DNA from 2 places in the Mesorhizobium sp. M0771 genome. Region 1 is predicted to be linked to the other one. Evidence: riboswitches for the same ligand, from Rfam matches in the RefSeq annotation. Region 1 holds a riboswitch; the other holds the start of a gene.
What was found. Region 1 has a riboswitch for thiamine pyrophosphate ahead of NKI05_RS27825 (YkoF family thiamine/hydroxymethylpyrimidine-binding protein). Riboswitches for the same ligand answer to the same signal wherever they lie in the genome.

Region 2: linked by a shared signal. The riboswitch ahead of thiB (thiamine ABC transporter substrate binding subunit) and the one ahead of NKI05_RS27825 (YkoF family thiamine/hydroxymethylpyrimidine-binding protein) in region 1 are both predicted to bind thiamine pyrophosphate.

The regions. Positions count from the first base shown of each region.
Region 1 covers NZ_JAMYPC010000024.1:59,765-66,871, reverse strand. The annotation lists gene NKI05_RS27845 (LexA family transcriptional regulator) at 1-88, shown strand, start outside; gene NKI05_RS27840 (ABC transporter substrate-binding protein) at 261-1,268, opposite strand; gene NKI05_RS27835 (ABC transporter ATP-binding protein) at 1,265-2,047, opposite strand; gene NKI05_RS27830 (ABC transporter permease) at 2,044-2,880, opposite strand; gene NKI05_RS27825 (YkoF family thiamine/hydroxymethylpyrimidine-binding protein) at 3,136-3,744, opposite strand; TPP riboswitch at 3,735-3,847, opposite strand; partial or broken gene NKI05_RS27820 (GSU2403 family nucleotidyltransferase fold protein) at 4,058-4,447, shown strand; gene NKI05_RS27815 (hypothetical protein) at 4,800-5,051, shown strand; gene NKI05_RS27810 (DUF2934 domain-containing protein) at 5,211-5,450, opposite strand; gene NKI05_RS27805 (hypothetical protein) at 5,543-5,758, opposite strand; gene NKI05_RS27800 (DUF1236 domain-containing protein) at 5,857-6,186, opposite strand; gene NKI05_RS27795 (hypothetical protein) at 6,529-6,831, opposite strand; gene NKI05_RS27790 (hypothetical protein) at 6,992-7,107, shown strand, end outside.
Region 2 covers NZ_JAMYPC010000010.1:26,241-33,347, forward strand. The annotation lists gene NKI05_RS16745 (M48 family metalloprotease) at 1-797, opposite strand, end outside; gene thiQ (thiamine ABC transporter ATP-binding protein) at 1,128-1,892, opposite strand; gene thiP (thiamine/thiamine pyrophosphate ABC transporter permease) at 1,889-3,487, opposite strand; gene thiB (thiamine ABC transporter substrate binding subunit) at 3,708-4,715, opposite strand; TPP riboswitch at 4,759-4,873, opposite strand; gene NKI05_RS16765 (thiamine diphosphokinase) at 5,035-5,694, shown strand; gene NKI05_RS16770 (ABC-F family ATP-binding cassette domain-containing protein) at 5,696-7,107, shown strand, end outside.

The sequences.
Region 1 (7,107 bases):
GGCCTCCTACATGGACATCCCGCCGCCGGCGCTGGAAGGCGCCATCACCATCATCGGCCGGGTGAAGCGCTCGATGATCGACATGTGAGGGAGAAGGCGGTGAGGCGCAATCTCCCGCCTAGAGGGGGAGATGGCCGGCAGGCCAGAGGGGGTCGCCGCGCGTAAGGCGCTGACGTCCTCTGTCCGCGATAGGAAGTCGCGTCAGGACGTACCGACCCCCTCTGTCGCCTTCGGCGACATCTCCCCCTCGAGGGGGGAGATTACGCGCCCAAAAACTCGTTCGTGAAATACCCCCCGAAATCCGGCTTCTCCTTCAGAACCTTGCCATCGCCATCGAGCAATATGCCGGCGTTGAAGAGATAGGTTCCCATCGCCTCGATCTTGGCCCTGTCGATGGTGCCGATGACGCCGTCCTGGCTGCGCAAGAAATGCCCGTCGACGAGCATCTTCAGCGAAGCGTGGACCAGCGCCGGGTCGGTCAGCGCGTCCTTGTTGGACGCGATCAGCAGATCGCCGGCTTCCTGCGGGTGATCGCAGGCAAATTGGTAGCCGCGCCGCGTTGCCTCGACGAAGGCCGATGCGGCCTTCGGGTTTGCCTGGAGATATGCATTGCTGGAGGCGATCAAGGTGGTGTGCTCGTCGGGCACGCCGTAATCGGCGTAGCGGAAGCTGCGCTGCCTGACGCCTTTCAGCTCGGCAGCGACGCCTTCCCAGGTCGAGACTTCCAGCGTGAAGTCGACCGAGCCGTTGGCCAGCGCCTCATAGGCCGAGGTGCCGAGCGTCACGGTCTCGAAAACGCCCTTGCCACCATCGTGGCGGATGATGGTCGAGATCAGCGTGTTTTCCCAGGCGCTGCCGAAACCGCCATAGGTCAGGCCGTCAAGGTTTTTCGGGCCTTTGATCTCACTACGGTCCGCGTTGAAGACCAGCCGTCCGGTCTCCTGCTGGACCACGGCGTAGACCGCTTTGAGGTCGGCGCCGGCGGCCCGCTGGGTGAACAGGCCGACGCCGGCAATGCCGAAATCGGCGATGTGGTTGGCGACCAGCGTGCCGGCGCCGGTATCGCCATAGGGCAGGATCTCAACATCGAGCCCAGCCTCGTGGTAGAACCCTTTGTCGCGGGCAACGAACAGGCCGACATGGTTGGTGTTGACCGTCCAGTCGAGCGCGACGGTGATTTTTTGCGCAGCCGCATGAGCGCGCGAGGCAAGCGGCAGTCCGGCAGCCAGCGTCAGCAGCAAAGCCTGCCGGCGTGTGAATTCGGTCATGAAAAACTCCTTTGAGCGGTCTGCGGGAACGAGGGCCGGTCAGTCCCGGGATTGAGCAGCGTGTCGAGGATGTCGGCTTCGAGCGCGGCGGCCTGGCGCGCGGCATCGCTGCCGGTGGTGCGCGGGCGCGGCAGCGGCACGGCAATCTCGCCGATGATGCGGGCCGGCCGCGCCGACATCAGATAGATTCGATCGGAGAGGTAGACGGCTTCGCGCACGTCATGGGTGATCAGCAGCGCGGTCCAGCGGTGGCGCTGCCACATGCCTTCCAGCCAGCGCTGCATACCCGCGCGGGTCAGTGCATCCAGCGCGCCAAAGGGCTCGTCGAGCAGCAGCATGTCGCGCTGCTGCACCACGGTGCGCAAAAGCGCCGCGCGCTGGCGCATGCCGCCGGAAAGTTTCGCCGGCCAGGCGCGCTCAAAGCCGGCAAGGCCGAACTCGGCAAACAGCGGCGCGACCTGCTCGCGTGCCGCCTTGCGGCCAAGACCCTGAACTTCCAGCCCCAGCGTCACATTGTCGATGACGCGTCGCCACGGCATCAGCGCGTCGCGCTGCGGCATGAAGGCGAAGGGGCTGCCCTGCAATGGCGCGCCGTCGAAGCGCATGTCGCCCTCGCCCTTCAGAGCGCCGGTCAGCAACTGGAACAGCGTCGACTTGCCCGCGCCGGAAGGGCCGAGGATGGAGACGAACTCGCCGGCCGCGACGTGCAGCGAAATGCCGTCGAGCACCTCAAGCGCGCCGAAGCTTTTGCTGATGTCGCGGAGTTCAAGCCGTGTCATTGGCTGCTGTCTCCCGAAGATCTGACGTCGCGGCTTTCGCTCCCTGCATTCTCCCAAGGCATGGCGAAGCGCTGGACGAGCACCGCAATGGCGAACAAGACAAGCGTGAGCGCGGCGCTGACGGCGACCGCGGCGAGCACCAGATCGGGCCGAAAGTTGTTCTTGGCATTGAGCATGTAGATGCCCAGCCCCTTCGCCGCCCCCGCATATTCGGCGAAGATCGCGCCGACGACGGCGTAGGTGATGGAGATGCGCAGCCCGGCGAAGAAATAGGGCAGCGCCGAAGGCAGGCGCGCCAGCCAGAAGATGCGCCAGCGCCCTGCCCCCATGGTGGCGAGCATCTGCGAAATCGCCTTGCTGGTCGCGGCAAAACCCTCGACCAGCGCCACCATCATCGGGAAGAAGGTAACGAGCGCCACAAGCAAGATTTTTGGCATCAGCCCGAAGCCGAACCACAGTACGATGAGCGGCGCAATCGCGACCAGCGGCAAGGTCTGGCTGACAATCAGCAGCGGAAACAGCGCGCGGCGCAGCGGGGCCAAGAAATCGACCAGCGCCGAAAGCACGAAGGCAGCGACCAACGAGCAGGCGAAGCCGGCTGATGTGGCGCGGATGGTGGGCAGCGTGTTGTCGGCAAGGGCAGCGCGATGCTCCCAGGCCTGCTGCAGCACGCGCGACGGCGCCGGCAGCATGGTGGGCGCAGCGCCACCATAGCGGGCGTAGAGCTCCCACGCCGCGAGGAGCAGGGCGGAGGCGCAGGCGGCGGGGATGGTCTTGGCGATGGCTGCGGCTAATCTCCCCCCTCGAGGGGGAGATGTCGCCGAAGGCGACAGAGGGGGTCGTCTCGCATAGAGCGCCCACGCCTTGCCGATGCGAAAAGGACGTCGGCGCTCCACGCGCTGGGACCCCCTCTGGCCTGCCGGCCATCTCCTGCTCGAGGGGGGAGATTCGTGGGCATCGCGGTCTTCGCCAATCGCCAATGGCTCCCCTCCTCTCTGTGCTGAGGGGTCAGAGGCATCTCCTCCACGCAATGGGTCAGATAAACCAGCCACGGCAATATCCTCAAGGAACGACGCTTGAGCCGCGGCTCAGACGGCGCTCGGGCTGTTCGCCGAGATCGTGATGTCGAGGGTGACGTGGCCGGCGCCGGGGCCGAAGCGGCAGAAGGCCTCGTTGAGCGTGGCAAACACCGCACCGGCATCGCCACGCAATTTGGTGCAGAAGTTCTTTGAGCGCTCAAAGACGCCGGACTGTTTCAGGAAATCGATGCAGCCGTAGATCTCGTCCATATGGTCGCCCGTGCCCATAACGTAGAGCGAGAACTGCGCCGCCACCGGCTGGCCGGTCGACGGCGTGGCCTGGACAGCGCGGATCGCGGCGATCTTGCGCTCGTCCAGCGGAATGGCGGGGCCGCCGGTCTCGTCGGAGCGGCAGATCGGATCGTCGGGCTCGCCCGGACAGCCGCGCGAGACCGCCGCCGAAAGCACGCAGTGCTTGCCGCTTTTGGCCGCCGCGACGAACAGGTCGCGCATGGCGGGAAACAGCACCTCGGGCGGCCCGACCATAAGGGTCGAGATGTCATCGGTTTCGATCCGCAGCCGGTCGCGCCAGGGATCGAGCGCGCCGAGCGCGCCGAGGATGACGCCGACGAAATCGTCGGTCATGGGATAAAGGGAAATCTGTGCGCCTGAAAACATCGCCCGCCTCGCTCCGCTGGTATTATCCAGATCAGCTTTAGGGTCCGAAGGCTTGCCGCCCTCATCTCAGCCCCGACGATACGGAGCACCCCTGTGGATGGGCGGGTTAAAGCACCGTTCGCGGCATTGGGGAAGCCGTTTGTTGAGGCACTGCGGGAAAGTGTTTTGGGCCAGACGTGCCGGGCGCCCGGGCGTTAACAGACGACTCGTCAGTTCGTTGCGTTATAACGTTTCCACGAACTTCTTATAACTGCGTTGAAATTCAAGCTGATAAACGTAATTATAAGAAAACGGCAGAGACTCCGCGCAGCCCTTACGGTTTCTGGATTTCCTTATCCGCGACCCCATCCGGACTGTGCTCCTGCATCGCTCGGGCTTGCCTGTGCTGGTCCCCTCGCCCCAGCGCTACGCCATCCACAAGCTGATCGTCGCCTCGCGACGCGGGCCGAGCGCTGGCGCCAAGCGGGAGAAGGATCTCCATCAAGCGCGCCTGCTGACCCAAGCGCTCGAAGCCACGCGTCGCCAGGACGACCTTGCCTTCGCCTTCATGGAAGCGTGGGACAAGGGCGAAAACTGGCGCGAGACGATCCGGGGCGGCTTGAACCTGTTCGACGCCGCCACGAGGGAAAACAGTCACACCATCCTGGGGAAATCCCTCCGCGAAATTGGTGCGACTCCTGAAGGATTCACGATGCGGGATTAGCTGAAGCGACCGCTGCTATATTCATTTCCATCGTCCCAACCGTACGAAATTGGCTTGACGCTTATTCGTACATAAAGTACGATATCTCTTTTCGCAGAGCTGCTATATTCATTTCCATCGTCCCAACCGTACGAAATTGGCTTGACGCTTATTCGTACATAAAGTACGATATCTCTTTTCGCAGAGAGGAATGTCCTTGAGCACAGCGAACCATGTTGCCTTCGCCGATCTCTCTCGGCCTTTGCTGTCACCCCCGTCGTTGCCGCCGCCTTTGTTGCCGCCGCCTTTATTGCCGCCCCCTTTGTTGCCCTTGTCATTCGATCAGTGCCAACGCCTCGCCGGGGCCTGGCGAATGGCCAGCCAGGACATCGCCGACGACATCCGCTTCATCCGCCAATATCTGAAAGTCGTTGCCGAGAAGGACGAGAGGCTGTCGACCGGCACCCTTGTTCACAGCCGCGCCTATGTAGAGGCCTGCGCCGGCTGGCTGCCACAGACCGTGACGCGCTATCTGCGCCACCTGCGCCAGATCACCGAATGCGAACTGGCCATGACAGCTGCCGGCATTCGCTTTGCGCTGTCGAGTTATGCCTGGGAGGCATGAGGGCGCCTGTCGCCAAACACAAGGAATTGCGCTGCCCGTCGCAGGCGCAATTCGTCAGGTTGAGAGGCTCGGGCGCGCCTGAACGGCGGGCGCCAAGGATGGCCCGGCCAGCGAATTCCGGCCTTGCTTTATTTCGACTGGTCTTATTTCGACTTGGCCTTATTTCGATTTGGCTTTGCCGGACTTTGCGGCGGCAGGCTTCGCTGCCTTTGGCTTGGCGGCTGCCTTGGCGGGCTTGGCGTCAGCTTTCTTCGCCGCCTTTTTTGGCTTGGCGACCGCGCCATCGACTTCAGCCGTGGCCTGCTCCCAGTGTTCCTGATGCGCGCCTTCAGGCCGGCCGGCCTTTTCCCAGATCTCGTGCGCGCGCTGGCGAATGCGGTCCTGTTTGTCGTCCGTCACTTAAGCCTCCGTGGTTGGGTCCGGTCGGTTGGTCCAGATTCCACGAAAACATTAGCCGAAAATTCGGCCGGCGTCTTGAGTGACGAGACATCTCAGCGCGGGTCGGAAATCACCGCAACGCCGAGCAGCGCCGCTTTCTTGACGATCAGCCCGGCGAGGTCGGCATCCGAACGATCGGTGCCGGTGCGCTCCCGCAGGAGCGCGATCGCTTCCTTCATCGATAACAGCGCCGTGTTGCGCTCGGCCAGCAACTTGTCGCAACACGCCGCAACATTGGCGGAGTTCGGGGTCTCGACATGCGGCAACATGGCAATTCTCCTTTCATCATGTTCGTCATTCGGCCCTGCCGCCCTTTTGGGAAGAACGACAGGGCCGTATCACCGATGAATGGTTAGGTTGTCGAGCGTTACTCGACCACCTCGACAATCCTGCGCGTGCTGGGGTCGACCAACACGGTATGGTTGTCGACGACGGCGTATCTGTACTGAACGTCGGGAACCTCCTGCAGCTCGACAGTGTCAGGCAAGGCAGTGCCGACATTCAATTCGACGCCGAGCAGATTGACCGAGGCAAGCGGATGTTTCTTTACGTATTGGTGCACGACCGTGCGCTGTTCCGGGGTGATGATCACCTGCTGCTGTGCCGGCTGCGTGACGATGACCTCGTCGGCGGCGGCAATGCCGATACCAGCGATCATGGCGAGCCCGGCGACGGCGGGAATAAGGATGGTTTTCATCTTCGTCTCCTGTCGTTGTTGGCGAGCTCCGCCGTGTTCCCGCATGAGGCGAAAACAGCGCAGATCGAGGTGGCGGGCTCCTGGAGGCAAACGCAGCCGGTACGGTCTTGTTCCGCAAGCGGAGACTAAATTGATCGGCTTCCGGTCATGCCAGCAGAACCCACACCCGCAAGATTCGCATTGAAGCACAATCCCTCAGGAGACCTTCGACATGGACGATGCACGGCTCCAATTCCGGTGGCGATCGCGGCCGGCGCCGGCATTGATCCGGTGACCGCGTCGCGCCCGGCCAAGACCGGAACCGACCGCCTTCGTGCCACGCCGTGAAGTTTCAAGCAAAGGTCATTGCTTCGGCGGCTGCGCAGGCACCTCGCCAGGCTTGATCACCGGCGTCTTGCCCTGGTCCGGCGGCGGCTGCGTCATACCCTGGTCACCACTGGGCGGCGGCTGCAGCACGCCGCCGCAGGGACCGAGCGTGCTGGTCGATTCGCCACCGCCATTGGCGACCGGCGGCTTCTGACCATCGTCCTGAGGCTGCGCTTGGCAAGGCGCGGCAGGGCCGTTCTGGTCGCTATTGTCCTGCGCGGCCGCCGGGTCGACCAGCGCCAAGAGCAGCACGCATGGGATGAGGGGGAAAGTCTTCATGGTCCAGCTCCTCTGGATTCATCTCCTTGGCAAAGCAGACTAGTCCTTGGCAAAGCAGACTGGCGGCAATTGGTTCCACGGAGATGGAGTGGTTGCCGGAACCTGGCAGCCGGAAGTGAGTTCCACCTTCTCGACGCTAAGCCGCCCAGAGGAGGCAATCATGGAACGAAACAGAAAACCCAATGACGAGGTCGAGGCGCCACCGAGCAAAAACGATGCCCGCGACAGGATCGCCAATGATGACGTGGAAGCGCCGACGCCGGGTCGGCAGGATTG
Region 2 (7,107 bases), on a different contig from region 1:
TCGCCATAGAGCAGGCCGTCTATCCCGGCCAGGAAGGAATCGCGGTCGCGGGTGCCGATGCCCGGCGCGCCGAACTGGCGGGCGTGGCGCTGCGCCAGATCAATTCGCTGCGGCGTGTTGGGGTGCGTGGCCAGGAAGTCGAGGCTGGCGTCGGTGGCGCCGCTGATCGAGCGGAAATCGGTGTAGGCCGACATCGACTGCAGGAAACGCCCGGCGGCATAGGGATCGTAACCCGCCTCGCCGATCGACTTGATGCCGATGGCGTCTGCCTCCAGCTCCTGGTTGCGCGAGAACTGCGCCAGCCTCAGCTTGCCGCGGATCAATGCCTGCTTGGCGGTCGGGCTGTCGCCCAGCACATCGGAGACCACCTTGGTCGCCAGGCCTTCCTCGGCCTCGAGCTGCTGTCGCTGCAGACCGTGATTGGCGGTGACGTGGCCCATCTCATGCGCGATGACGGCGGCGAGTTCGGCCGAATCATTGGCCAGCGCCAGCAGGCCGCGGGTGACGTAGAGATAGCCACCCGGCAGCGCGAAAGCGTTGACGTTGGGCGAATTGAGGATGGTGATGCGATAGGTCTGGGTCGGATTGGCCGACACCACGGTCAGGCTGCCGACAACCTTGGCCACCATGCGCTCGAGCTTGGGATCGGAATATTCGCCGCCATAGGTGGCAAGGATGCGCGGATGTTGCGCCTTCGCCAGTTCGGCAAGCTTGCTGTTGGCGGCGACATTGTCGACCGTGATCGGCTTGTCGGAAGGCTGGAAGCCGGATTCCTGCACTTCGGGAGGCGTGAACATCTGGCAGCTGGCCAGCGCCACGGCAAGGCCGGCCAGCACGAGGAAGCGCACCAGCGGTCTGCGTTTCAAAGTGTCAGTGCCGGTCGGCAGCACGGCGTTCCTTCAGCTCTCGGCGCATGATTTGGACCGGGGTCCGCGCCAGCGAAAAATCGGTTTTCGTTGGCAATCCTGCACACATCAAAAAACCTACAGCGTTTACGCATCCGGCCGGGTGCGGCGCTGTAGGGGCAAATCACGGCTCGTGCCGGACCAGTACTAAGCGGACCTAGCCACATCGACTGGACCATGGCAAGCAAGCGCCACATCACCTGTAGCCGGTTTGGTCGTAAATTATGTCCGCTTCCGGGCAATATCGCGTGATCCGCCCGAACTTGCGCCGATATAGCGCCGAAACGCTTCAGGGCCAGTGCCGTCGAAAAAATCGGCGGCAGGTCCCGTCGCGGCAACCCTGCCATTGTCCAGAAAAACCATCTGCTCGCCGATACGGCGAGCGTCTTCCGGCTGATGCGTGACGAACAGCACCGTCATCGCCCGCTCGGCATGAACGCCGGCCACCAGGTCGAGCATGTCGTCGCGCAGCGCTGGCCCGAGCGAAGCGAACGGCTCGTCGAGCAGCAGCACCGGCCGGTCGCGCACCAGAACGCGGGCGAGCGCCACGCGCTGCCTTTCGCCGCCGGAGAGTTCGCGCGGCAGGCGCATTTCCTTGCCGGCCAGGCCGACGCGGTCAAGCGCCTCGGCGATTGCGGCGCGATCGGCGTCGGTCAGGTTGAGCGATGGCGAGCGGCCGAGCCCGACATTCCTCTCCACCGAGAGATGAGCAAACAGATTGTTTTCCTGGAATACCATCGACACCGGCCGCACCGAAGGCGGCTCGGCGCCGACATCGGCGCCGCCGATCAGCACACGACCGGACTCTGGCGTCTCGAAACCAGCCACCAGATTGAGCAAGGTCGATTTGCCCGAACCACTTGCCCCCATGATGGCGGTGATCTTCGATGTATCGAATTCGACATCGAACAGGAATGACGTTTCGCCATAGCTGAACGAGACCGTGTCCAGCCGGACAGTCGTGCCTTTCTCCACAGCGGACGTCACGATCTCTCTCCCCGTCCCAGCCAGTCTGCCGCGACCACCAATGCAAGGCAGACCGCCCCGAGCAGCAAAGCCAGCCCGGCAGCATCGGCCGTGCGATAGCTGCCCATGCGCGCCAGCAGGAGATAGGGCAAGGTCTGCACCGAATCGCTGCCGAACAGCGCGATGACGCCGAGATCGCCGAGCGACAGCGCCATGGCGAAGGCAAAGCCGGTGGCCAGCGGCCGCCGGAGCGACGGCCAGTCGACCAGAAGCAGCCGGTTCCAGCCCGCAATCCCGAGCTGCGCGCACAGCCTCTCATGGCGCTCGCTCGCCGCATCATAGGCCGGGCGCATCGCGCGGATGGCAAAGGGCATCGCCATCACCGCATTGACGGTGACGACCATGACCGGCGCGATGGCAAAGACATCGCTGACCGTGCGCAGCAGGAGAAACCAGCCGGCGCCGATGACGACGGGCGGCACGACGAGGACGAAGCCGGCGCCGGTGTCGGTGGCATGCTCGAGCAATGAACGGGCACTGGACCGGCGGCGCAGCGACAATGCCCGACGCGCCATGATCAGCGACAGCGACAGCGCCACCGAAAGTAGCGCCGCCGAGAAGGCGAGACCGGCGCTGGTCAGCGTCGCCTGACGCACGGCACTCTCGCCCGCCAGCCGGCCGAGATCGGCGTCGAGGCCGGACGCGACGGTGGCCGCCATTGGTCCGGCGACGAACAGCAAGGCGAGCACGATCAGGACGGCGTTGAACGCTGTTTCTGCTTTGCCGGCCAAGTGATAGCGGCGCGGCGCGACAGGCAAATTGGCGTCGCCGGTCACATTGGCGCCGAGCCGCGTCAGCGCCAGCATGACGGCAAAAGTCAGCGCGATCTGCAGCACCGTCAGCGTCACCGCTCGCGCCGGATCGAAGTCGAAACGCAGCGCCTGATAGATGGCGACTTCCAGCGTCGTCGCCGCCGGCCCGCCGCCGAGGATCAGCACGATGGTGAAGGAGGTGATGCAAAGCATGAAGACAAGCCCGGCGACGCCCGGCAGCGCGGCGCGCAGCACCGGCCACTCGATCAGCCGGAAGGCTGGCCTCGCCCCCATGCCGAGCTGGCTCGCCAGCCGCCATTGATCGGCCGGCACCGTTCCCAGCGCTTCGAGGAACAGCCGGGTGGCCAGCGGCAGGTTGAAGAAGACGTGGGCGACGAGGATGCCCGGCAGCCCATAGATGTCGGGCCAGCTCTGGCCACCGATCGCGGCGAAATAACCGGCGCGGCCATAGAGCGCCAGTATGCCCAGCGCTGCGACAATCGCCGGCAAGGCAAGGGGCACAGTAAACAGCTGCAGGATGAAGCCGCGTCCGAAGAAGCGCGGATGCCGCGACAGCGCCCGGGCGACGAACAGCGCCGGTACGGCGGAAAGCAGCATCGAGAGCGCAGCCTGCCAGAGCGTGAAGCGGACAACGCGCAGGAGATAGAGGTCAAAGGCGGACGCGGCGCCGGAAAGGTCGTGCGCGCCTTCGCGGATAAGGCCGGCGAAGGCGCCACCGATCAGCAGCGCGATTGCCGCAAGCGCGACAATGCCGGCCGTGATGCGGGGGTCAGAGCGTTGCACTCTTTACCGGGCGTCGCGTTCCTTCGCGCCCCCCTCTGTCCTGCCGGACATCTCCCCCACGAGGGGGGAGATTGGCGGTTTTAGCGCTCCGCTCATTCCTGCAGCTTCGGAGATTGGCGAAAGTCAACGTAAAGGCCAATCTCCCCCCTCGTGGGGGAGATGTCCGGCAGGACAGAGGGGGGCGCCGTAGAGCACTCATCTTTTGACTATACAGCCAAATCTACTTGCTCATCACCGCCAGCCATTCATCCACCCAGGCCTTGCGATTTGCCGCGACCTCTTCCGGGCTGAACAGCAAGGTCTTCGCCGGCTTGACCAGCCTATCAAAAGCCGGATTGAGCGGCTTGTCGGTTTTCCCGGCCGGGAACATCCAGTTGGTCTCCGGAATGACATCCTGGAATTTCGGCCCGGTCATGAAGGCCAGGAACTTCGCCGCCAGCGGGTTCTTCGCGCCCGTGGTGGTGATGCCGGCGACCTCGACCTGCAGATACTCGCCTTCCTCGAACGAGGCCGCCTGGTAGCGCCCGGTGTTCTCGGCCACCATGTGGTAGGCCGGCGACGTCGTATAGGAAAGCACCATCGGCGCCTCGCCCTTGGAGAACAGGCCATAGGCCTCGCTCCAGCCCGGCGTCACCGTCAGCACTTTGCCCTTGAGTTTCGCCCAGGCTTCCGGCGCCTTGTCGCCATAGACCGACTTGACCCACAGCAGCAGGCCGAGGCCCGGCGTCGACGTCCTCGGATCCTGGATGACGATCTTGTCGGCGGCATCGCCCTCGACCAGTTCCTTCAGGCTCTTCGGCGGGCTCTTCAGCTTTTCGGTGTCGTAGACGACGGCGAAATAACCATAATCGTAGGGCACGAAAGTGTCGTCGCTCCAGCCGCCCGGCACGTTGTTTTCAGCCACCGCGCCATGTGGGACAAACAGGCCGGAAGCCTTGGCTTCCGCGGTGAGGTTGGTGTCGAGACCAAGCACGATATCGGCCTTGGTCGAGGCACCTTCGAGCTTGACGCGGTTGAGAAGTGCGACGCCGTCGGCGACCGAGACGAAGTCGACGCTGCAGCCACACTCGGCCTCGAATTCCTTCTTCACCTGGGGGCCTGGACCCCAGTCGGCAGTGAAACTCTCATAGGTATAGATCGTGAGTTTTTCCTGCGCGCACGCAGGGCTTGCCAGTAGCGAAACAGCAAGCCCCAGCGCTGGGACAAGACGGGACAAAAAAATGCGCATCGGCGCCTCCTTCATTCGTGTTGAAAGGAATTGAGGCGTCGGGCTGTCCGAAGCGTCTAATCCCTCCGCCGGTACAAACCGGATCAGGTTCAGCGGGTTGGCGAGACTGCCTCTCAGCCGGTCCGCGAAGATCGCGTCCGGCACCCCGTTAGAGCGTTTCGACACATAGGCCCGGCCAAGGTGCCACGCAAGCGGAAGTTTGCCCGAGCATGATCCCGGAAAGTGGAACCGTTTCCGGAAAAAGATCATGCTCCAACAAAGAGTGACGGTGCCGCTCGGCCTTCCGTTTCGTCGGCGGGGCTGGTAAGGGCCAGCGGATATGAGCACATTCACCATCTTGCTTGGCGGCGATCTCGTCCGCACGCCGCGGCTCGACCGCCAGGTCGCGGGCACGCGCGTCATCGCCGCCGACGCCGGCATCGGTCATGCCCGCCTGATCGGCCTGATGCCGGAGCTGTGGGTCGGCGATTTCGATTCTGTGCCGGCGGACCTGCCTGCCGATCTCGCCGCCGTGCCGCGGGAGGTGTTTCCTCCCGAAAAGGACAAGACCGATGGCGAACTGGCGATCGCGGCGGCATTGGAACGCGGCGCCACCAGCCTGGTGCTGGCCGGCGCTTTCGGCGGCAAGCGCGCCGACCACGCCTTCCTCCATCTGGCGCTCAGCCTGCGGCTGGCCGAGGCCGGCACAAAAGTGCTGTTGACCAGCGGAGCGCAGGAAGGCGCCCCTCTGCTGCATGGCAAGGCCGGCTTCGACTATGCCGACGGAACGCTGTTTTCGGTGCTCGGCTTTTCCGATCTTTCGGGCCTCACCGTGTCCGGCGCGAAGTGGCCGCTCGACCATGTCGAGGTCTTGTTCGGCTCGTCGCTGACCATCTCGAACGAGGTCAAGTCCAACACGACCGGGGGCGGCCTCGAAATCGCGCTCGGCCATGGCCGCGCGCTGCTGCTCGCCCACCCCTACCCCTTGCCTGAAAGCTGACATGGCCCCGCCCCTTCTCAACCTCGACGGCATAAGACTGACCTTTGGCGGCACGCCGCTGCTCGATGGCGCCGAACTGACGGCGTCCGCCGGTGACAAGATCGCGCTCGTCGGCCGCAACGGCTCCGGCAAGTCGACGCTCCTGAAGATTGCTGCTGGTCTGATCGAGCCGCAAGACGGCGAGGTCTTCCGCCAGCCTTCGTCAACGGTGCGCTATCTCCCGCAAATGCCCGACATGGACGGCTTTGCCAATGTGCGCGCCTATGTCGAGGCGGGGCTTGGGCCTGCCGACGATCCCTACCGCGCCACATATCTGATGGAGCATCTCGGCCTCGCCGGCACGGAGAACCCCAACGATCTCTCCGGCGGCGAGGCGCGCCGCGCAGCACTTGCCCGCGTCATGGCGCCCGAACCCGATATTCTGCTGCTTGATGAGCCGACGAACCATCTCGATTTGTCGGTCATCGAATGGCTGGAAGAAGAGCTTGTCCGGACGTCTTCGGCGCTGATCGTCATCTCGCACGACCGTCGCTTCCTCGAACGCGTCTCGCGCGCCACTGTCTGGCTCGACCGTGGCCAGACCCGCCGCCTCGACAAGGGCTTTGGCCATTTCGAGGAATGGCGCGACCTTGTGCTGGAAGAGGAAGAGCGCGAACAGCACAAGCTCGGCCGCCAGATCGTGCGCGAGGAGCATTGGCTGCGCTATGGCGTGACGGCTCGCCGCAAACGCAACATGCGCCGCCTGGGCGAACTGCAGACCATGCGCCAGCGTTTTCGCGGCCATCGCGGCGCCGAGGGCTCGGCGACCATGGTGGCCAGCGACGCCGCCGAATCCGGCAAGCTGGTGATCGAGGCCAAGAACATCGAGAAGAGTTTTGGCGACCTGACCGTGGTCAAGGGCTTCTCGACCCGCATCCAGCGCGGCGATCGCGTCGGCCTTGTCGGGCCGAACGGCGCCGGCAAGACGACGCTGTTGAAGATGCTCACCGGCGAGATGAAGCCCGATGCCGGCTCGGTGCGGCTCGGCACCAATCTGGAAATCGCCACGCTCGACCAGAAGCGCGAGGCGGTCGATCCGGCCGAGACCCTGGCGCAGTATCTCACGGACGGGCGCGGCGAAAACCTCGTCATCAATGGCGAGCAGCGCCATGTCGTGTCCTACATGAAGGATTTCCTGTTCAAGCCGGAACAGGCGCGCACCCCGGTGCGCGAGCTGTCCGGCGGCGAACGGGCGCGGCTGCTCCTGGCGCGTGTTCTGGCGCGGCCGGCCAACCTTCTGGTGCTCGACGAGCCGACCAACGATCTCGACATGGAGACGCTGGAACTGTTGCAGGAACTTGTCGCCGGCTTTGCCGGCACGGTCATCCTGGTCAGCCACGACCGCGACTTCCTCGACCGCACCGTCACCAGCAT